One region of the Nonomuraea sp. NPDC049649 genome, then DNA from elsewhere that is predicted to be linked to it. Evidence: riboswitches for the same ligand, from Rfam matches in the RefSeq annotation. Region 1 holds a riboswitch; the other holds the start of a gene.
The links. A riboswitch is a leader RNA that binds a small molecule or an ion and turns the genes downstream of it on or off. The one in region 1 is predicted to bind glycine.
Positions count from the first base shown of each region.

Region 2: linked by a shared signal. The riboswitch ahead of gcvP (aminomethyl-transferring glycine dehydrogenase) and the one ahead of gcvT (glycine cleavage system aminomethyltransferase GcvT) in region 1 are both predicted to bind glycine.

Region 1 is NZ_JBFAOH010000009.1:160,152-170,496, forward strand. It holds gene AB0J42_RS15075 (FCD domain-containing protein) at 1-239, opposite strand, end outside; gene AB0J42_RS15080 (glutamine synthetase family protein) at 363-1,730, shown strand; gene AB0J42_RS15085 (aldehyde dehydrogenase family protein) at 1,733-3,073, shown strand; gene AB0J42_RS15090 (3-oxoacyl-ACP reductase) at 3,078-3,842, shown strand; gene AB0J42_RS15095 (gamma-glutamyl-gamma-aminobutyrate hydrolase family protein) at 3,839-4,528, shown strand; glycine riboswitch at 4,584-4,681, shown strand; gene gcvT (glycine cleavage system aminomethyltransferase GcvT) at 4,815-5,903, shown strand; gene gcvH (glycine cleavage system protein GcvH) at 5,900-6,289, shown strand; gene AB0J42_RS15110 (L-serine ammonia-lyase) at 6,347-7,723, shown strand; gene AB0J42_RS15115 (hypothetical protein) at 7,710-8,237, opposite strand; gene AB0J42_RS15120 (DUF6286 domain-containing protein) at 8,237-8,836, opposite strand; gene AB0J42_RS15125 (amino acid deaminase/aldolase) at 8,975-10,165, shown strand; gene AB0J42_RS15130 (DUF3618 domain-containing protein) at 10,264-10,345, opposite strand, start outside.
Region 2 is NZ_JBFAOH010000007.1:145,147-155,491, forward strand. It holds gene AB0J42_RS12400 (acyl-CoA dehydrogenase family protein) at 1-86, opposite strand, end outside; gene AB0J42_RS12405 (methyltransferase domain-containing protein) at 86-703, opposite strand; gene AB0J42_RS12410 (phosphoribosylanthranilate isomerase) at 1,139-1,744, shown strand; gene AB0J42_RS12415 (CDP-alcohol phosphatidyltransferase family protein) at 2,224-2,805, shown strand; gene AB0J42_RS12420 (mannose-1-phosphate guanyltransferase) at 2,810-5,308, shown strand; gene AB0J42_RS12425 (FHA domain-containing protein) at 5,566-6,078, shown strand; gene AB0J42_RS12430 (MerR family transcriptional regulator) at 6,102-6,728, shown strand; gene AB0J42_RS12435 (bifunctional nuclease family protein) at 6,835-7,305, shown strand; gene AB0J42_RS12440 (MerR family transcriptional regulator) at 7,454-8,074, shown strand; glycine riboswitch at 8,126-8,217, shown strand; gene gcvP (aminomethyl-transferring glycine dehydrogenase) at 8,372-10,345, shown strand, end outside.

The DNA of each region.
Region 1 (10,345 bases):
GGCGGCACGTAGGTGACGAACGCGCCGCCGTAACGGCCCCGCCGCACGTCGAGGTAGCCCGCGTCCTGGAGGGCGCGGATGGCCTCGCGCAGCGTCACCCTGCTGATGCCGAGCCGGACGGCCAGCTCGCGCTCGGGCGGGAGCTTGTCGCCGTGGGCCACCACGCCCAGTTTGATCGCCTGCAGCAGCCGCTCGACGGTCTCCTCGAAGGCGTTCCCGGCCTTTACCGGCCGCAGCACCGTCGTCAAACGCGACGAATCGTCCAACGTGTCCTCAGGCCTTGACAACCGATCCCGCCGTACACATCAATGGTCTGAGACTAGCCCAATCAGAAGGACTCCTGCCAGATCGGAGCCAGCCACGTGAGCGAGCGATCCACCGGCTTCCTCACCGTCGACGAGCTGCGGCAGGAGGTCGCGGCGGGCCTGATCGACACCGTGCTGCTGGCCGTCGCCGACATGCAGGGCCGCCTCCAGGGCAAGCGGCTGTCGGCCCGCCACTTCCTCGACGAGGTGCTCCACCACGGCTCGGAGGGGTGCAACTACCTGCTCGCCGTCGACGTCGACATGAACACGGTCGGCGGGTACGCGATGTCGTCCTGGGATCGCGGGTACGGGGACTTCGTGATGCGGCCCGACCTGTCGACGCTCCGGCGGGTGCCCTGGCAGGAGGGCACCGCCCTGCTGCTGGCCGACCTCGCCTGGCCGGACGGCGCCGAGGTCGCCGCCTCGCCGCGCCAGATCCTGCGCCGCCAGCTCGCCCGCCTCGCCGAGCGCGGCCTGCGCGCCTACGCCGGCACCGAGCTGGAGTTCGTCGTCTACGAGGACTCCTACGAGGAGGCCTGGAAACGCGCCTACCGCGGCCTGACTCCCGCCAACCTCTACAACGTCGACTACTCGCTGCTCGGCACCGCCCGCGTCGAGCCGCTGCTGCGCCGCATCCGCCGCGGCATGGAGGGCGCGGGCCTGTACGTGGAGTCCGCCAAGGGCGAGTGCAACCTGGGCCAGCACGAGATCACCTTCCGCTACGCCGAGGCGCTCGTCACCTGCGACAACCACGCCGTCTACAAGAACGGCGCCAAGGAGATCGCCGCCCAGGAGGGCCGGTCGATCACCTTCATGGCCAAGCCGAACTCCCGCGAGGGCAACTCCTGCCACATCCACATCTCGCTGCGCGGCGCCGGCGGCGAGCTGATGATGGCGGGCGACGGCCCGCACGGCCTCTCTCCGCTCGGCCGCGCGTTCATCGCCGGTCAGCTCGCCTGCCTGCGCGAGCTCACCCTCCTGTACGCGCCCAACGTCAACTCCTACAAGCGGTTCGTGCCCGGCAGTTTCGCGCCCACGGCGGTCAAGTGGGGCGTCGACAACCGGACCTGCGCGCTGCGCCTGGTCGGCCACGGCCCCGCGCTGCGGGTGGAGAACCGGGTTCCGGGCGGCGACGTCAACCCGTACCTCGCGGTGGCCGCGCTGGTCGCGGCCGGGCTGCACGGCATCGAGGAGGAGCTGGAGCTGGAGGAGCCGTTCGAGGGCAACGCCTACGCCTCCGGCGCCGAGACCGTGCCGCGCACGCTCCGCGACGCGCTGGCCCTGTTCGAGGACTCCAAGCTGGCCTGCGAGGCGTTCGGCGAGGACGTGGTCGCCCACTACGCCAACAACGCCCGGGTCGAGCTGGCGGCCTTCGACGCGGCGGTGACCGACTGGGAGCTCATTCGGGGGTTCGAGCGGCTGTGACCATGAAGATCGTCAACCCGGCCACCGAGCGGGTCATCGCCGAGGTCGAGCCCGCCGGGGTCGCCGAGGCCGACGAGGCCGTGGCCCGGGCCACACGGGCGTACCGGGAGTGGCGCGAGGTGTCGCCCGGCGACCGGGCGCGGCTGCTGCGGGCCTTCGCCGACCTGGTCGGCGCGCACGCCGAGGAGCTGGCCGCGCTGGAGGTCGCCAACGCCGGCCACCCGATCGGCAACGCCCGCTGGGAGGCCGCCACCGTCCGCGACGTGCTCCACTTCTACGCGGGCGCGCCCGAGCGCAACCACGGCAGGCAGATCCCGGTGCCCGGCGGCGTCGACGTGACCTTCCAGGAGCCGCTGGGCGTGGCGGGCGTCATCGTGCCGTGGAACTTCCCGATGCTGATCATGTCGTGGGGCGTCGCCCCGGCGCTGGCGGCGGGCAACACGGTCATCGTCAAACCCGCAGAGCAGACCCCGCTGACCGCGCTCCGGCTGGCCGAGCTGGCCCTCGCTGCGGGCCTGCCCGAGGGGGTGCTCCAGGTCCTGCCCGGGGCCGGGGAGGTCGCGGGCGCCCGCCTGGTCGAGCACCCCGGCGTCGCCAAGATCGTGTTCACCGGCTCGACCGAGGTCGGCAAGGAGATCGCGGCCAAGGCCGCCGCGCACGTCAAACGGCTCACGCTGGAGCTCGGCGGCAAGTCGGCCAGCATCGTCTTCGCCGACGCCGACGTCGCCAAGGCCGCCGCCGCCGCGCCGTACGCCGTCTTCGACAACAGCGGTCAGGACTGCTGCGCCCGCTCGCGCGTGCTGGTGCAGGAGAGCGTGTACGACGAGTTCCTGGAGCGGCTGTCGGAGGCGGTGCGCGGGCTGCGCGTCGGCGACCCGCTCGACCCCGCCACCGAGATGGGCCCGCTGATCAGCGCCGAGCACCGGGACCGGGTCCGCGGCTTCGTCGCCGACCCCTACCTGCAAGGCTCGTGCCCGCGCGGGCCCGGCTTCTGGTTCCCGCCGACGGTGCTGACCCCGCACGTCACCGACCGGGCGTTCACCGAGGAGATCTTCGGCCCGGTGGTCTCCGTGGTGCCGTTCGCCGGGGAGGCCGACGCGGTCCGCATCGCCAACGACACCCGCTACGGCCTGTCCGGCTCCATCTGGACCCGCGACGTCGGCCGGGCGCTGCGGGTGGCCCGCGCGGTCGAGTCCGGCGCGCTCTCGGTGAACTCCAACGCCTCGGTCCGCTACTGGACCCCGTTCGGCGGGTTCAAGGAGTCCGGGCTCGGCCGCGAACTGGGGCCGGACGCGCTGGCCGCGTTCACCGAGACCAAGAACGTCTTCATCTCGACGGAGTAGCGACATGCAGCGACTGCTGGACCGCGTGGCGGTCATCACCGGGGCGGGCAGCGGCATCGGCCTGGCCACCGCGCACCGGCTCGCCGCCGAGGGCGCCCGGGTCGTCTGCGCCGACATCGACGAGGAGGCCGGTGCCAAGGCCGCCACCGAGGTCGGCGGCCTGTTCGTCAGGGCGGACGTGACCAGCGAGCCCGACGTGGCGCGGATGTACGAGCGGGCGTTCGAGACGTACGGGAGCGTGGACGTCGCGTTCAACAACGCGGGCATCTCGCCGCCCGACGACGGCTCCATCCTGGAGACCGGCATGGACGCCTGGCGGCGGGTCCAGGAGGTCAACCTGACCAGCGTCTACCTGTGCTGCAAGCACGTCATCCCGTACATGCGCCGCCGGGGCAAGGGGTCGATCATCAACACCGCCTCGTTCGTGGCCGTCATGGGGTCGGCGACCTCGCAGGTCTCCTACACCGCGGCCAAGGGCGGGGTGCTGGCCATGTCGCGCGAGCTGGGCGTGGAGTTCGCCCGCGAGGGCATCCGGGTCAACGCGCTCTGCCCGGGGCCGGTGAACACGCCGCTGCTCCAGGAGTTGTTCGCCAAGGACCCGGAGCGGGCCCGGCGGCGGCTGGTGCACATTCCGCTCGGCCGGTTCGCCGAGGCCGCCGAGATCGCCGCCGCGGTCGCCTTCCTGGCCAGCGACGACGCGTCGTTCATCACGGCGTCGGAGTTCCTGGTCGACGGGGGCATCTCCGGGGCCTACGTGACGCCGCTATGAGCCGGCCGGTCATCGGGATCAGCACCTACGTGGAGCCCGCGCGGTTCACGGTGTGGGAGCTGCCCGCGGCGCTGCTGCCGTACACGTACGTGGAGCGGGTGGCGCGGGCGGGCGGGCAGCCGGTGCTCCTGCCGCCGGCGGGGGATCCGGCGGCGCTGGTGCCGCGGCTGGACGGGCTGATCCTGACGGGCGGCGGGGACGTCGATCCGGGGCGTTACGGGGAGGCGCCGCATCCCGCCAGCGCCTACGTCCGGAAATTTCGGGATACGGCGGAGTTCGCGGTGGTGGCCGCCGCGCTGGAGGCCCAGATCCCCTTCCTGGGCATCTGCCGGGGCCTCCAGGTCCTCAACGTGGCCCTCGGGGGCAGCCTCCACCAGCATCTCCCGGACGTGACCGGCCACACCGGGCACTGCCCCGCCCCCGGCGAGTTCGGCCGCCTCCCGGTCCGTCCCGTCCCGGGCAGCACGATCGCCAAGCTCCTCGGGGCCGGACCGGTCGCCGTGCCGCACTACCACCACCAGGCCGCCGACCGGCTCGGCGCGGGCCTGACCGTCACGGCCACGGCCGCGGACGGCACGATCGAGGCCGTGGAGCTCGGCTCCCACCCGTTCGCGCTGGCCGTCCAGTGGCACGCGGAGGCGGCCGACGACCCCGCGCTCTTCGAGGCGCTGGTGGCGGCGTGCTGAAGTGACAGACGCGACAATTCACCCCTCAGGCCACTAGGCTGGCCACAGCACCGTGAAAAGCCGTACGGGAGAGTGCCCTGGCAGCCGGTCAGGACCCCTGAAGGAGCAAGCCCTCCCCGCGAACCTCTCAAGGCAAAGGACCGTACAGCCGAGGTGCCCTCTGGAAAGCAGGTCACACGCGGCCTCGCCGAAGGTGAAAGTCCGGAAAAATGCCGGGTGAAGCTCTCAGGCACCGATGACAGAGGGGGAGGATCCCGGCATCCGATCCTGTCCTGAGGTGCGAGACATGTCCAGATCGACACCGCTGAGAGACGTGCACGAATCTCTCGGCGCCACCCTGACCGACTTCGCCGGCTGGCTCATGCCGCTCCGCTACGGCAGCGAGTCCGCCGAGCACAACGCGGTCCGCCAGGCCGCCGGGCTGTTCGACCTCTCCCACATGGGGGAGATCTTCCTGACCGGCCCGCAGGCGGGCGAGGCGCTGGACTACGCCCTGGTGGGACACCTGTCCGCGATGGGGCACGGGCGGGCGCGCTACACGATGCTCGTGGACGAGCGCGGCCGGGTGCTGGACGACCTCATCGTCTACCGGCTCGGTGACGAGGAGTTCATGGTCGTGGCCAACGCGGCCAACGCCGAAAAAGTCGCCGAAGAGCTGAAAAATCGTGCGAAGGCGTATGACGTACGGGTCGAGGACCGCTCCGACCAGTACGCCCTCATCGCCATCCAGGGCCCCCGGTCCCAGGAGATCCTCGCCACCCTCACCGACGCCGACCTCGCGAGCCTCAAGTACTACACGATCACGCCCGGCCGGGTCGACGGCCGCGACGCGCTCATCGCCCGCACCGGCTACACCGGCGAGGACGGGTTCGAGCTGATCATCGCCAACGACGACGCCGTCCCGCTCTGGAACGCGCTGACCGCCGCCGGCGAACCGCACGGGCTGAAGCCCGCCGGACTGTCCAGCCGTGACACGCTCCGCCTCGAGGCGGGTATGCCGCTGTACGGCAACGAGCTGAGCGCGGAGCTGACCCCGTTCGACGCGGGCATGGGCAGGGTGGTGAAATTCGACAAGCCTGGCGACTTCGTGGGCAGGCCGGCGCTGGAGGCGGTCAAGGACGACCCGCCCCGGCGGCGCCTGACCGGGCTGGTCGCGCGCGGCCGCCGGGTGCCGCGCCACGGCTACCCCGTCACCAAGGACGGCGCCGTCGTCGGCGAGGTCACCAGCGGCGCGCCGTCGCAGACGCTGGGCAAGCCCATCGCGCTGGCCTACATCGACGCCGGCGTCGACACCGAAGGTCTGGCCGTGGACATCCGGGGCAAGCAAGAACCCGTGGACGTGGTCGAGCTGCCCTTCTACAGGAGGAACAAGTGAGCAACATCCCTGACGACCTGAGCTACACCAAGGAGCACGAGTGGATCTCCGGTCTGGAGGACGGCCTGGTCGCCACGATCGGGATCACGGCCTTCGCCGCCGAAGCCCTCGGTGACGTGGTGTACGTGCAGCTCCCCGAGGTCGGCTCGACCATCGAGGCCGGGGACTCGGTCGGCGAGGTCGAGTCCACCAAGTCCGTGAGCGAGATCTACACGCCGGTCGGCGGCGAGGTGGTCGAGGTCAACCAGGCCCTGGTGGACGACCCGTCGCTGGCCAACAGCGACCCGTACGGCGAGGGCTGGATGTTCAAGGTGCGCGCCGAGGGCGACGCCGACGACCTGCTCTCGGCCGAGGAGTACGCCGCCCTGACCTCGGGCGAGTCCTGACCCACCCGCCGGGGTCCGCGCCCGGGCCCCGGCACCGCTCGTGAAAGGCGCCTGTCAATGGCGATCAGCGTCTTCGACCTCTTCAAGATCGGGATCGGCCCGTCCAGCTCCCACACCGGCGGTCCGATGGCCGCCGCCCACAAGTTCGCCCGCGGTCTGCGCCAGGACGGGCTGCTCGACCGTACAGCGCGGGTCCAAGCCATCCTGTACGGGTCGCTCGGGCTGACGGGCAAGGGCCACGGCAGCGACAAGGCCGTCCTGCTGGGCCTGTCGGGCGAGAAACCCGAGTTGGTGGACGTCGACACCGTGGACGAGCGGCTGGCCGCGATGCGCGAGTCGGGCACGGTCCGGCTGTTCGGCGAGCGCGAGATCCCGTTCGTGATCGGCGAGGACCTGGTGTTCGAGCGCAAGATCTCGCTGCCGGAACACCCGAACGGGATGCGTTTCACCGCCTTCGACCAGGCGGGCGAGCCGCTGCGGGAGAAGGTCTACTTCTCGGTCGGCGGCGGCTTCGTGGTCGACGAGAGCGCCACCGGCGCCGGCCGGATAAAGCCGGACGACACGGTCCTCCCCTACCCGTTCACCACCGGCGAGGAACTGCTCAAGCACTGCTCGGCCACCGGCCTGTCGATCTCCGGGCTGATGCTGGAGAACGAGAAGGCGTTCGGGCCCGGCGAGGACGAGATCCGCGCCCGGCTGCTCGACATCTGGCGGGTCATGACGGAGTGCGTGGGGCGGGGCATCGCCAAGGAGGGCGTGCTGCCGGGCGGGCTCAAGGTCAAGCGCCGCGCCCACCAGCTCCACCGCCGGCTGCAGACCGAGTCCGCCGAGGCGGACCCGCTGCAGGCGATGGACTGGGTGTCGCTGTTCGCCCTGGCGGTCAACGAGGAGAACGCCGCCGGGGGCCGCGTCGTCACCGCCCCGACCAACGGCGCGGCGGGCATCATCCCCGCCGTGCTCACGTACTACTCCCGTTTCGTCCCGAACGCCGACGACGAGGGCGTGATCCGCTTCCTGCTGACGGCGGCGGCGATCGGCGTGCTGTTCAAGGAGAACGCGTCCATCTCCGGCGCCGAGGTCGGCTGCCAGGGCGAGGTCGGCTCGGCCTGCTCGATGGCCTCGGCCGGGCTCACCGAGGTCCTGGGCGGCACCCCCGAGCAGGTGGAGAACGCCGCCGAGATCGGCATCGAGCACAACCTGGGCCTGACCTGCGACCCGATCGGCGGCCTGGTCCAGATTCCGTGCATCGAGCGGAACGCGGTCGCCTCCATCAAGGCCATCACCGCCGCCCGGATAGCGCTGCGCGGCGACGGCCGCCATCACGTGTCGCTCGACAAGGCCATCAAGACCATGCGCGACACCGGCCGGGACATGCTCGACAAGTACAAGGAGACCTCCCGCGGCGGCCTCGCGGTGAACGTCATCGAGTGCTGAGCCCCTGGCGGCGGACGTGGATGCGGACGACGGCGCCCAGTTCGTCGTCCCGGACCTCGCGGCGGATGCGGCCGACGATCTCCCGGTCGAGCTTGCCCACCACCATGCCCACGTCCGCCGACGCAGGGCAGGAGAACGAGATCCGCAACCGCGCGTCGCCCTCCAGGTCGCCGGCCACCCGCACCCCGGCCCGTTGCAGCCCCTCGGTGTCCTTCAGGCCCACGCAGAGCATCGCCGTGCCCGTGCCGCACCGCCTGCCGAACCGGCCCCAGCCCAGGCTGAGCACCAGCCACCGGAGCGTCACCAGCGCGAGCAGCACCAGCACCAGGGCGACCACCCAGAGCGGCCACGGATGCCCGCCCAGGGCGTCGGCGGCGCGCTGGGGCAGCACCCTGGCCCGCGGCGAGAACCCGGCGAGATGCCCCTGCCCGCGCAGCCAGGCGTAGCCGCCCGCGGCCAGCAGCACCGCGCCCACCACGGCCAGCCCTGCCCGGTTTCCTCCGTACTGCCGCATCACAGCCCCTTCCTGCGCAGCCGCATCACGACCTCGCCCGTGCCGAGCGTGCCCAGCGCCGCCAGCCGGTCGCCCACCGCCGCGCCGACCTGCCGGAGCATCGCGCCCGACGACTCGGGGCCGGTCGTCACGGTGACCTCGATGCGCCGCCTGCGCAGCCGTACCTTGGTCTTGCCCGCCCCCTCGACCTGCTGCGCGACCGCGCGGAGCGTGCGGCGCAGCCCGGAGCGGGTGATGCCGATGACGATCAGCGGGTCGGTGGTCTCCACCGGCACGAGCCTGGACCGTCCCGGCAGCACCGCCAGCAGAAGCAGGACCAGGCCCGCGAGCGCCACCCCCAGCGCGGGCAGCGACAGCTCGCGCCACGAGGTCCCGGTCGCCAGTTCGACGGCCTCGTCCACCGGGACCAGCCCGAGCGGCCGCCCCCACAGGCCCGCGACGATCTCCGCCGCGGTGAGCCCGAACCCGGCCGTCAGCAGCACCGCCACCGTCACCGCGGCGGGGGTCCGGGCCGGTCGGAGCACCCGCCGGGAGCGGCGGAGCGGGGAGTCGCGGACGGCGGCAGCCGTGCCGGGCAGGATCTGCTGCAGCGTGGTCATCACAGGCATCAGAGGTACACGGACCGGCCGTCGCTCGACCGTGTCCACGCCGCCCGTTTGCGGGATCATTACAGGACGGCACGACCAATGCGAACGGTCCTCATGTTCATTTGCCGGTTATGCCGTTACGCTGCCGGTATGGACGACCGCCAGCGCTACGACCGGGCCACCGCCGCGCTCGAGCCGCCGTTCGCCATCCTCGACCTGGCCGCGATGCGCGCCAACGCCGCGAGCATGGCGCGCCGCGCCGCCGGCAAGCCCATCCGGGTGGCCACCAAATCCCTCAGATCCCGGCCGCTGCTGGAGCAGGTGCTGGCCCTCGACGGCTTCCGCGGCCTGCTCGCCTTCACCCTGCCCGAAGCGCTCTGGCTGGCCTCCCACGGCCACACCGACATCGTCGTCGCCTACCCCACCGCCGACCGCCAGGCCCTCGCCGCCCTCGCGGGCGACGCCGACGCCGCCCGGCACATCACCCTCACCATCGACTCCCCCGAACACCTCGCCCACATGGACCAGGCCCTCGCCAGCCTCCGCCCCCGCCACGAGATCCGGCTCTGCCTCGACATCGACGCCGGCTTCGTCGCGCTCGGCGGGAAGTTCAGGGCGGGCGCGCTCCGCTCCCCCGTCCGCGACGCCGCCCAGGCCGCCGCCCTCGCCACCGAGATCGCCAAACGCCCCGGCTACCGCCTCGTCGGCCTCCTCGCGTACGAAGCGCAGATCGCCGGCGTCGGCGACGCACCCCCCAACGCCCTGTACGGCCGAGCAGTCCGCCTCATGCAGACCCTCTCGGCCAGGGAACTCGTGCTCCGCCGCGGCCGCATCGTCAACGCCGTCCGCCAGATCGCCGACCTCGAATTCGTCAACGGCGGCGGCACCGGCTCCATCGAACGCACCGTACGCGAGAAAGCCGTCACCGAAGTCGCCGCAGGCTCCGGGCTCTTCCACCCCCGGCTCTTCGACTTCTACCGCGGCTTCACCGGACGGCCCGCCGCGATGTTCGCCCTCCCCGTCGTCCGCCGCCCCGCCCCCGGAACCGTGACCGTGCTCGGCGGCGGCTACATCGCCTCCGGCCCCCCGGGCCCCGCCCGAGTCCCCCAGCCCTACCTGCCCGCCGGCCTCCGCTACAGCCCCGACGAGGGCGCCGGCGAAGTGCAGACCCCCCTCACCGGCCAGGCCGCCGAGGACCTGCGCGTCGGCGACCGCGTCTGGTTCAGGCACGCCAAGGCGGGCGAGCTGTGCGAGCGCTTCGACACCCTCCACCTCGTCGACGGCGACACCGTCGTCGAGACCGTGCCCACCTACCGGGGCGAGGGCCGGACCTTCCTCTAACCGCTACCGGCACCGGCGCCACCGCCGGTTTCCTCTAGCCGCTATCGGCAGCTTTGGCCGCTACCGGCACCGGCGCCACCGCCGGTTTTCCCTGACCGCTACCGGCGCCGGCGCCGCCGCCACAGCACCCAGGCCGCCCCCAGCACCAGCACCGCACCCACCCCGATCAGCACCGGCCCC
Region 2 (10,345 bases), on a different contig from region 1:
TGCCAGTAATCAAGGTCGTAGCGGGCACAGATGTCGGCGACGCCCCGCTGCACGGCGAGCGCGCTCTCCGGGAGAGTGAAATCCATCACGCCATGGTAGAAGGAAGCTCTGTTCGGGGGCGAGGCCTGCGCGCGTGGAACACGAACGCCGGAGGCGCGTTCCGCCACACCGTCCGCCCCGCCACCACCTCCTCGAACCGCTCGGTCAGCAGCGCCCGGAAGCGCCGCGCCCTGCTCAGCGGGATCGCGTGCACGTACGAGAAAGTGGTGAACGCGGCCGTCTGGCTCATCACCGACGTCACCGCGTCCATCAGCACGAGCTGCAGCCGCTGCGGGAACGCCGCCCACGGCAGCCCGCTCACCACCACGTCCGCGTGCTTCAGGTCGCGTTCGGCCAGCAGCTCCGGCAGCTTGGCGGCGTCGCCGTTGACCACGTCGACGGTCGGGAAACGCTCGGCCAGCAGCGCGGCCATCGTCTCGTTGAGCTCCACCGCGAGGTGGTGACCCCGGCCGTCCAGCCGGCGCTGGATCTCCGCGGTGAACGGTCCTGTCCCGGGCCCCAGCTCCACCACGGTCGGCTCACCGCGTTCGGGCACCGGTGCGCAGACCGCCGCGGCTAGCCGCTGCGAGCTGGGCCAGAAGGCGCCGATCGTGGCTGGTGAGCGCAGGAATTGGCCCAGGAACAGCGAGGTGTCGTTGGACATGGCTCCGACGGTAGAGGGAAGATCGCCTCCGGGTCTCCCCGGCGGAGATCCGGCCACTTGGAGGATACGGCATCCTCCGCCGTGAGGGCGGTCCCAAGCCGTTCCCGGCTCTCTCGGCGGCCATGACCTGGGGCGTCGTCCACCGGCCTGCTTTCCAATGAATCTACAGTGTAAAGGCGCTCCGGCTGCTCACTCGTGCGGCTGAACCCGCCACGATGCTCACTCGTACGGCTGAAACCCGCCACGATGCTCATCCGTACAGCTGAACCTGTCACGAGGCGGGGTGGTGTTCCCGCATGGGCAACCGCCCGGGAGGCAGGGTGGAGTTCCGCACGGACAACCGCCCGGCGCGATCGTGGGTGTTGCCGGGGCGATCCGAGGTGCTCATCCCGGCGTGGTCGCGGGGGGAGTGCCCGCGCCGCTAACCTCTTGGGTGTGTACGTGAAGATCTGCGGTCTGACCGATCCCGGCGCCGTGGCCGCCGCCGTCGAGGCGGGTGCCGACGCCATCGGGCTCGTGATGACCGCCAGCCCACGGCAGATCACGCCGGAGCGGGCGGCCGAACTGGCGGCCGCGGTCCCGCCGGAGGTGCTCACCGTGGGCGTGTTCCGCGGGGAGGACCCGGCGACGGTCCGGGCCGCGGCGCTCACGGCCGGGGTGCGCGCCATCCAGCTTCACGGGCGTCACCCGCACGGCGACTTCACCGCGCTCAAGGACCTCGGGCTCACCCTGATCCGGGCCGTCGACGCCCAGGCCGACCTCCGATGCGGCGCCTTCGACGAGAGCCTGCTCCTCGTCGACGCGCCCCGGGCCGGTTCCGGCGAGCCGTGGGACTGGTCGGCCGTCCGCGGCCGTCCGACCGGACAGTGGCTGCTCGCCGGCGGCCTGGCCCCCGGCAACGTCGCCGAGGCCGTGGCCGCCGCCCGCCCGTGGGGGGTCGACGTCTCCAGCGGCGTCGAGGCCTCTCCCGGCGTCAAGGACCCGGCGCTGATCACCGCCTTCATCGACGCCGCCCGCGCCGCCTCCCCCCGCACCGAATAACCCCCCGCCTCTCGCGACGGCGCCCTTACGCCTCCCCCGCGCCGAATAACCTCCGCCCCTTCACGACGGCGCCCTTAGGCCTCTCGTCCGACGCCCCTCACGGCGGAGGCCCCCTCACGACCCCACACATCCCTCTCGGGCTGTCCTGGTCCCGCCTTACAAGGGCGGGCCCGGCGATCCCCTCGCTCACGCGGACCTTCACAGTTCTGTTTCTACGGCGTGAGCCCGGCGACGGCGGGGCGCTCTCCCCGTCCCGCTTTTCGGCGTGAGGCCGGCGATCGCGTCTCCCGCGCGGGTCCCGTTTCTCTCACCGGGTTACCGGTCCTGGATCTCCGGGTTCTGCCTCTGGAGCTTGCCCGGCTTGGACTTATTCGCTCGAATCCGCTCCGCGGAAAACCGGCCGCACCCGCGCCTGACGCCCCCGACCTGGCCGGAAGCGGCCCCGCTGTGCTGGGAGTTCGCACAGTAGGGTCTGGGGCGTGAGTGAAACTTCCGCCGAGGACCGAATCTGGACGGTTCCGAACCTGCTGAGCTTCCTGCGCCTTCTCGGCGTGCCTGTGTTCCTGTGGCTGGCTCTGGGGCCGCGGGCGGACGGATGGGCGCTCGCTGTGCTGGCGGTGGCCGGGTTGACCGACTGGCTGGACGGGAAGGTCGCTCGCGCGTTCAACCAGGTGAGCAGGCTCGGGCGGCTGATCGATCCGGCCGCGGACAAGCTGTACGTGTTCGCGACGATCTTGGCGCTGCTGGTGAGGGAGATCATTCCGTGGTGGCTGGCGGCCGTGATCCTCGCCCGGGAAATCTTCGTCGGCGCGTTCTTCCCCGTTCTCCGTAAACATGGTTATCGGGCACTTCAGGTGCATTTCCTGGGCAAGGCCGCCATGTTCAACCTCATGTACGCCTTCCCTCTCCTCTTCCTTGCCTCCCACACGGGGTGGTATGCCGAAGGGGCACGCGTCGCAGGGTGGGCGTTCGCGCTGTGGGGAACGGGGCTCTACTGGTGGGCCGGCGTGTTGTACGCGATACAGGTACGACAGCTCGTGACCGCGAACACGAAGGAGTGAGCGGGTGAAGGCGGTTGTCATGGCGGGCGGCGAAGGCACCCGGTTGCGGCCGATGACGGCCAACCAGCCCAAACCCCTGCTTCCGGTGGTCAACCGCCCGATCATGGAACACGTGCTGCGCCTGCTGAAACGGCACGGCGTCACCGAGACCGTGGTCACCGTCCAGTTCCTGGCCGCGCTCGTACGCAACTACTTCGGCGACGGCGACGAGCTCGGCATGAGCCTGCAGTACGCGATCGAGGACGTGCCCCTGGGCACGGCCGGGAGCGTCAAGAACGCCGCCGCCCGGCTGCGCGACGGCCGCTTCCTGGTCATCTCGGGCGACGCGCTCACCGACATCGACCTCACCGACATGATCCGCTCCCACCGGGAGACGGGGGCGCTCGTCACGATCGGGCTCAAGCGGGTGCCCAACCCCCTGGAGTTCGGCATCGTCATCGTCGACGAGGCCGGGCGGGTGCAGCGCTTCCTGGAGAAGCCCACCTGGGGCCAGGTCTTCTCCGACACCGTCAACACCGGCATCTACGTCATGGAGCCCGAGGTGCTGGGCGACGTCCCCGCCGGAGAGCCCGCCGACTGGTCGGCCGACGTCTTCCCCCGGCTGCTGGAGCGCGGCGCCCCCATCTACGGCTACGTGGCCGAGGGCTACTGGGAGGACGTCGGCAGCCACGGCAGCTACCTCAAGGCGCAGGCCGACGCCCTGTCCGGCAAGGTCCGCCTCGACATCGGCGGCTTCGAGGTGTCGCCCGGCGTCTGGGTGGCCGGCTCCGCCTCGGTCGAGCCGGACGCGGTGCTCAAGGGGCCGCTGTTCGTCGGCGAGTACGCCAAGGTCGAGGCCGGCGCCGAGCTGCGCGAGTACACGGTGCTCGGCAACAACGCGGTGGTGCGCGAGGGCGCCTTCCTGCACCGTGCGGTCGTGCACGACAACGTCTACCTGGGCCCCGGCACCCACCTGCGCGGCTGCGTGATCGGCAAGTCCACCGACGTGATGAGCGGCGCCCGCATAGAGGAGAACGCGGTCATCGGCGACGAGTGCGTCATCGAGGCCGAGGCGTACGTGTCGAGCGGGGTCAAGATCTACCCGTTCAAGACCATAGAGGCCGGGGCCGTCGTCAACACCAGCGTCATCTGGGAGTCGCGCGGCCAGCGCAACCTGTTCGGCCCGCGCGGCGTCAGCGGGCTGGTCAACGTCGAGATCACGCCCGAGCTCTGCGTCCGCCTGGCCAGCGCGTACGCCACGACCCTGCGCAAGGGCGAGCACGTCGTCATCTCGCGCGACTCCTCGCTGGCCGCCCGGGCGCTCAAGCGGGCCGTGATCGGGGCGCTCACCGCCAGCGCGATCAACGTGGACGACCTGGAGGCCGCGCCGCTGCCGGTGGCGCGCTTCCACGCCGCCAGGGGCACCGCGGCGGGCGGCGTCGCGCTGCGCACCACGGCGGGCGACCCGCAGAGCGTCGACATCGTCATCATGGACGACCGCGGCGCCGACCTGCCGCCCGGCTCCCAGCGCAAGCTGGAGCGGGTCTTCTCGCGGCAGGAGTTCCGCCGCGCCTTCCCCGGCGAGATCGCCGAGCTCACCTACCCGGCCAGGGCCGTCGAGGACTACACCCGCGAGCTGCTGAGCCGGGTGGACATGACCGGCGTGCGCGGCATGAAAGTGGTGGCCGACTGCGCGGGCGGCACCTCGTCGCTGGTGCTGCCGCGGCTGCTGGGCCGGGCCGGGATCGAGGTGCTCACCGTCAACGCCGTGCTGGACGACCTGTCGCCCACCGAGACGCTCGCCGAGCGCCGCCGCGACCTGCAGCGGCTGGCGGAGCTGGTCAGCTCCTCGCGGGCGGCGTTCGGGGTCCGGTTCGACCCGGTGGGGGAGCGCATCGCGCTGGTGGACGAGCAGGGCCAGCTCATCAGCGAGGAGCGGGCGCTGCTGGTGGTCCTGGACCTGGTGGCGGCCGAGCGCAGGAGCGGCCAGGTGGCGCTGCCCGTCACCACCACCCGGGTCGCCGAGCAGGTGTGCCGCTTCCACGGCGTGCAGGTGCAGTGGACCTCCACCGCCGTCGACGCGCTCACCTCGGCCGCCGCCGGCCCCGGCATGATCTTCGCCGGTGACGGGCGGGGCGGTTTCGTGGTGCCGGAGTTCAGCCCGGCCATCGACGGGCTGGCGGCCTTCATGCGGCTGCTCGGGCTGGTCGCCCGCACCCGCCTCTCGCTCAGCCAGATCGACGCCAGGATCCCGGTGGCCCGGATGCTCAAGCGGACGATCCCCACGCAGTGGGCGGCCAAGGGGGCGGTGATGCGCTCGGTCATCGAGGCGGCCGAGTCCGGCGACGGCCACCGGATCGACACCACCGACGGGGTGCGGGTGGTCGGCGACGACGGGAGCTGGGTGCTCATCCTCCCCGCGGCCACCGAACCCGCCACCGACCTGTGGGCCGAGGCGGCCGACGTCGACACCGCCCAGCTCTTGATCGAACGCTGGGCTAGGGTGGTCGAGGAGGCGACATGATCCACACATCGCCGCTTCCTGTCCGGGATTTGCCGGGAAGGACGGCAAGATCGTAATGTTGAAACGCGCGGCGGCATGGACCTTCAGGTGGGGGCGGTTGTAACTTTGTCAGCGTCCGAACCTGTCGTCCAGCGCCCCGCCTTGACCTTTGCCGCTGATCAGCGTAAGTTGCGGCATTCGCAAAAACCTGACGAGCGAAGCGAGGCGCGCCGCGAGCACCGTAGCCGCGTCTTCGCGGTAGGAGGCCGAGCCGATCGATGCCGAGCGTCTACTGCACGCAGTGCGGGCATGCCAACCCCGAGGATGCCCGTTTCTGTTCCCGCTGTGGGTCCCAGCTGACCAGACTCGAGGTCTCCGGGGACACCACGTCGACGATCTCCGTCGCGGGAATTGAGGCGTACGAGGCTGAGACCGGCGACATGCTGATGGCCGAGCGGGCGCTGGTGGAGCAGCTCCCGCCGGGCACGGCGCTGCTCACCGTCACCCGGGGGCCCAACCAGGGCAGCCGCTACCGGCTCGACAAGGACCTGACCACCACCGGCCGCCATCCCGAGAGCGACATCTTCCTCGACGACATCACGGTCTCGCGCCGTCACGTCGAGTTCTACCGCTACCGCGGCGGCCAGTTCTCGGTGCGCGACGTGGGCAGCCTCAACGGCACGTATGTGAACCGCGAGCGCATCGAGGAGGTCCCGCTCCACTCGGGCGACGAGGTGCAGATCGGCAAGTTCCGGCTGCTGTTCCTGATGCGGACCCCCAGCGGCGCATGAGCTCCCAGGCGGCACGCTCGCACATGAGCATCGGGGAGGTGCTCGCCCTGCTGCAGGGCGAGTTCCCCGACGTCACCATCTCCAAGATCCGCTTCCTGGAGGGTGAGGGGCTGATCGAGCCCGAGCGCACCCCGTCGGGCTTCCGCAAGTTCACCCACCTGCACGTCGAACAGCTCCGCTACATCCTGACCGAGCAGCGCGACCGCTACCTCCCGCTGCGCGTGATCAAGGACAAGATGGCCGAGAACTTCGGCCGTCCCCGCGCGCTGCCGGAGAAGCAGGAGGTCAGGCTCACCCGCGCCGAGCTGCTGGAGGCCGCGGGCCTCGACGACGAGACGCTCACCGAGCTGGAGGACTACGGGCTGCTGGCCCCGGTCGCCAGGCGCTACGACGAAGAGGCGCTGAAGATCGCCCGGGCCGTGGGCGGGCTGGCCCGGTTCGGGCTGCACGCCCGTCACCTGCGCGCCGTCAAGGCCGCCGCCGAGCGGGAGGCGGGGCTGGTGGAGCAGACGGTCGCGCCCATCCTCAAACGCCGCAAACCGGGCGCCATCGGGGAGGCCGACGAGGTGGCCAGGGAGCTGTCCTCGCTCCTGCTCGACCTGCACGCGGCGCTCCTGCGCACGGGGGTTCGGGACGTTCTGGGCCGATGAGCGGCCTGCGGGACATTCAGGGCCCGGCGGGTGTTACGTTGAAATGCAGAAGCGGACCAGCGATGACCTGAGCCGGGCCACCGGCCAGTCGAATATGGAGCAGCCCGTGTTGCAGATGGAGGTAGTGGGCGTCCGGGTAGAGATGCCTACCAATCAGCCGATCGTTCTGCTCAAGGAGGCACACGGGGACCGGTTCCTGCCGATCTGGATCGGCATGACCGAAGCGACGGCCATAGCGCTGGCACAGGCCGACGAGCCGCCGCCCCGGCCTCTCACCCACGACCTGTTCAGGGACGTGCTCAGCGCCCTCGGCGTGGGCCTGCGCGCCGTCAACATCGTCGCGCTGCGTGACGGCATCTTCTTCGCCGACCTCGTGTTCTCCAACGGTGTTGAGGTGAGCGCGCGGCCGTCCGACTCCATCGCGCTCGCGCTGCGCACCGGTGCCCGCATCTTCGCCAGCGAGGAGGTGGTCCAGGAGGCAGGCGTGATCATCCCCGACGACCAGGAGGACGAGGTGGAGAAGTTCAGGGAGTTCCTTGACACGATCTCACCCGAGGACTTCGGCCAGGCGGGGTAGGTATTTCAGTGCATTTACGCTTCACGACGCGCCGAGCCGGATCGTTGACTGAGCATGGTCACAGTCCTACGGTGCAAGTGAAACTCGTGGCCGACCTTTTACGAACCCCCAGATGAGGCCACGGGATGAGAGAAAGCCGGAGGTCCGCGTGGCGGTCAGCAGCGGCGAGGGAAAGACGGCCGGCCAGGAAGATCCGGTGCGGCGCGAAAGCGCGCGGCAGCGTGCGGGAGAGCAGGGCTTGCTCTTCGACGAGCAGCCTGCCGCGCTGCCGGACGACATCGGATACCGCGGGCCCACGGCCTGTGCCGCGGCCGGCATCACCTACAGGCAGCTCGACTACTGGGCGCGGACCGGGCTGGTCGAGCCCACCATACGGGCGGCGCAAGGCTCCGGCTCCCAGCGCCTCTACAGCTTCCGCGACATCCTGGTCCTGAAGGTCGTCAAGCGGCTCCTCGACACCGGAGTCTCCCTCCAGCAGATCCGCACCGCCGTCCAGCATCTGCGCGACCGCGGGGTCGCCGACCTCGCGCAGATCACCCTGATGAGCGACGGCGTCAGCGTCTACGAGTGCACCTCGGCCGACGAGGTCATCGATCTTCTCCAGGGCGGGCAGGGCGTGTTCGGCATCGCGCTCGGCCGGGTCTGGCGCGAGGTCGAAGGATCCCTCGCGGAGCTGCCGGGGGAACGGGCGGCGGTCGTGGACGACGTCCCGGCCGACCATCCCGCTGACGAACTGGCCCGGCGGCGCCGCGCGCGACGCACCGGCTGAAGCCCCGAACCACCCCAATCCGGTCGAAGCCTGTAACCTAGGACTTGCTGACGACCCCGTGCGGGAGAGACCCCGGCACGGCCGGGGCGCCGAAGGAGCAACCCTCCCCGGAATCTCTCAGGCGCCAGTACCGCTCGGGTGAGGCAACTCTGGAAAGCAGGTGCGTCAGACCAGGCGCACCTCACCGACGGTGCAAGCCCGGTGCGGGTGAAGCTCTCAGGTCGTCATGACAGAGGGGGAGATCCGGCATAAGCCCGCGCCCAGCGCCGGTCTCCACAGCCTCGGGAGGCATCTCCAATGACCGACCTGTCAGCACCGCCTTTCTCCAGCCGGCACATCGGGCCCACCCCGGCCGAGCAGCAGCGCATGCTCGAAGCCGTCGGTTTCGCCTCGGTCGCCGACCTCGTGGCCGCCGCCGTGCCCGAGGCCATCAGGGCCAAGGACCGCCTCACTTTGCCGGCCGCCGCCGGCGAGGCCGAGGCCATCGCCGAGCTGCGCGCCCTGGCCGGCCGCAACCAGGTGCTCACCTCGATGATCGGCCTGGGCTACTACGACACGGTGACGCCCGCCGTCATCCGCCGCAACCTGCTGGAGAACCCGGGCTGGTACACCGCCTACACCCCGTACCAGCCGGAGATCTCGCAGGGCCGGCTGGAGGCGCTGCTGAACTTCCAGACCGTCGTCTCCGACCTGACCGGCCTGCCCGTCGCCGGGGCGTCCCTGCTCGACGAGGCCACCGCCGCGGCCGAGGCCATGACGCTGGCCCGCCGCGCCGGCAAGGTCAAGAGCCCGGTGTTCGTGGTCGACGCCGACACGCTGCCGCAGACCAAGGCCGTGCTCGCCACCCGCGCCGAACCGCTCGGCATCACGCTCGTCGAGAGCGACCTGGAGGGCGAGCTGCCCGAGTGCTTCGGCGTGCTGATCCAGTACCCCGGCGCGTCCGGGCGGCTGCGCGACTTCCGCGACGTGGCCGAGCGCGCGCACCAGGCGGGCGCGCTGGTGGTGGCCGCCGCCGACCTGCTGGCGCTCACGCTCGTGGCCGCGCCCGGCCAGCTCGGCGCCGACATCGCCGTCGGCTCCTCCCAGCGGTTCGGCGTGTCGTTCGGCTTCGGCGGCCCGCACGCCGCCTACATGTCCGTACGCGAGGGACTGCAGCGCCAGATGCCCGGGCGGCTGGTCGGGGTGTCGGTCGACGCCGACGGAGCCCCCGCGTACCGGCTGGCCCTGCAGACCCGCGAGCAGCACATCCGCCGCGAGAAGGCCACCAGCAACATCTGCACCGCGCAGGTCCTGCTCGCCGTCATCGCCGGCATGTACGCCGTCTACCACGGCCCCGACGGGCTGCGCCGGATCGCCCGCCGCGTCCACCGGCACGCCGCCGCGCTCGCCGAGGGGCTGCGCCGGGGCGGCGTCGAGGTCGTGCACGGCGAGTTCTTCGACACCGTGCGCGCCCGCGTGCCCGGCCGGGCCGCCGAGGTGGTCGCCGCCGCGGCCGAGCGGGGTGTCAACCTGTGGCAGGCCGACGCCGACCACGTCTCCATCGCCTGCGACGAGAAGACCGGCGCCGCCGAACTGGCCAAGGTCTGGGCCGCCTTCGGCGTCGAGGGCGGCGTCGCGCCGGAGTCCGCCTCCGACGCGCTGCCCTCCACGCTGCTGCGCGAGTCGGACTTCCTCACCCACCCGGTCTTCAACACCCACCACAACGAGACCTCGATGCTGCGCTACCTGCGCAGGCTCCAGGACAAGGACATCGCTCTCGACCGCTCGATGATCCCGCTCGGCTCCTGCACCATGAAGCTGAACGCGACCACCGAGATGGAGCCCATCACCTGGCCCGAGTTCGCCGGCGTCCACCCGTACGCGCCCGAGACGCAGGCGCTCGGCTACGTCGAGCTGATCGAGACGCTGGAGGGCTGGCTCGCCGAGGTGACCGGCTACGACAAGGTCTCCATCCAGCCGAACGCCGGTTCCCAGGGCGAGTTCGCCGGGCTGCTCGCCATCCGCGCCTACCACCGCGCCAACGGCGACACCGAGCGGGACGTCTGCCTCATCCCGTCCTCCGCCCACGGCACCAACGCCGCCAGCGCCGTCATGGCGGGCATGCGGGTCGTGGTCGTGGCCTGCGACGACGAGGGCAACGTCGACCTGGCCGACCTCGACGCCAAGATCGCCAAGCACCGCGACCGGCTGGCCGCCATCATGGTCACCTACCCGTCCACGCACGGCGTCTACGAGGAGACCGTCACCGAGATCTGCGCCAAGGTCCACGAC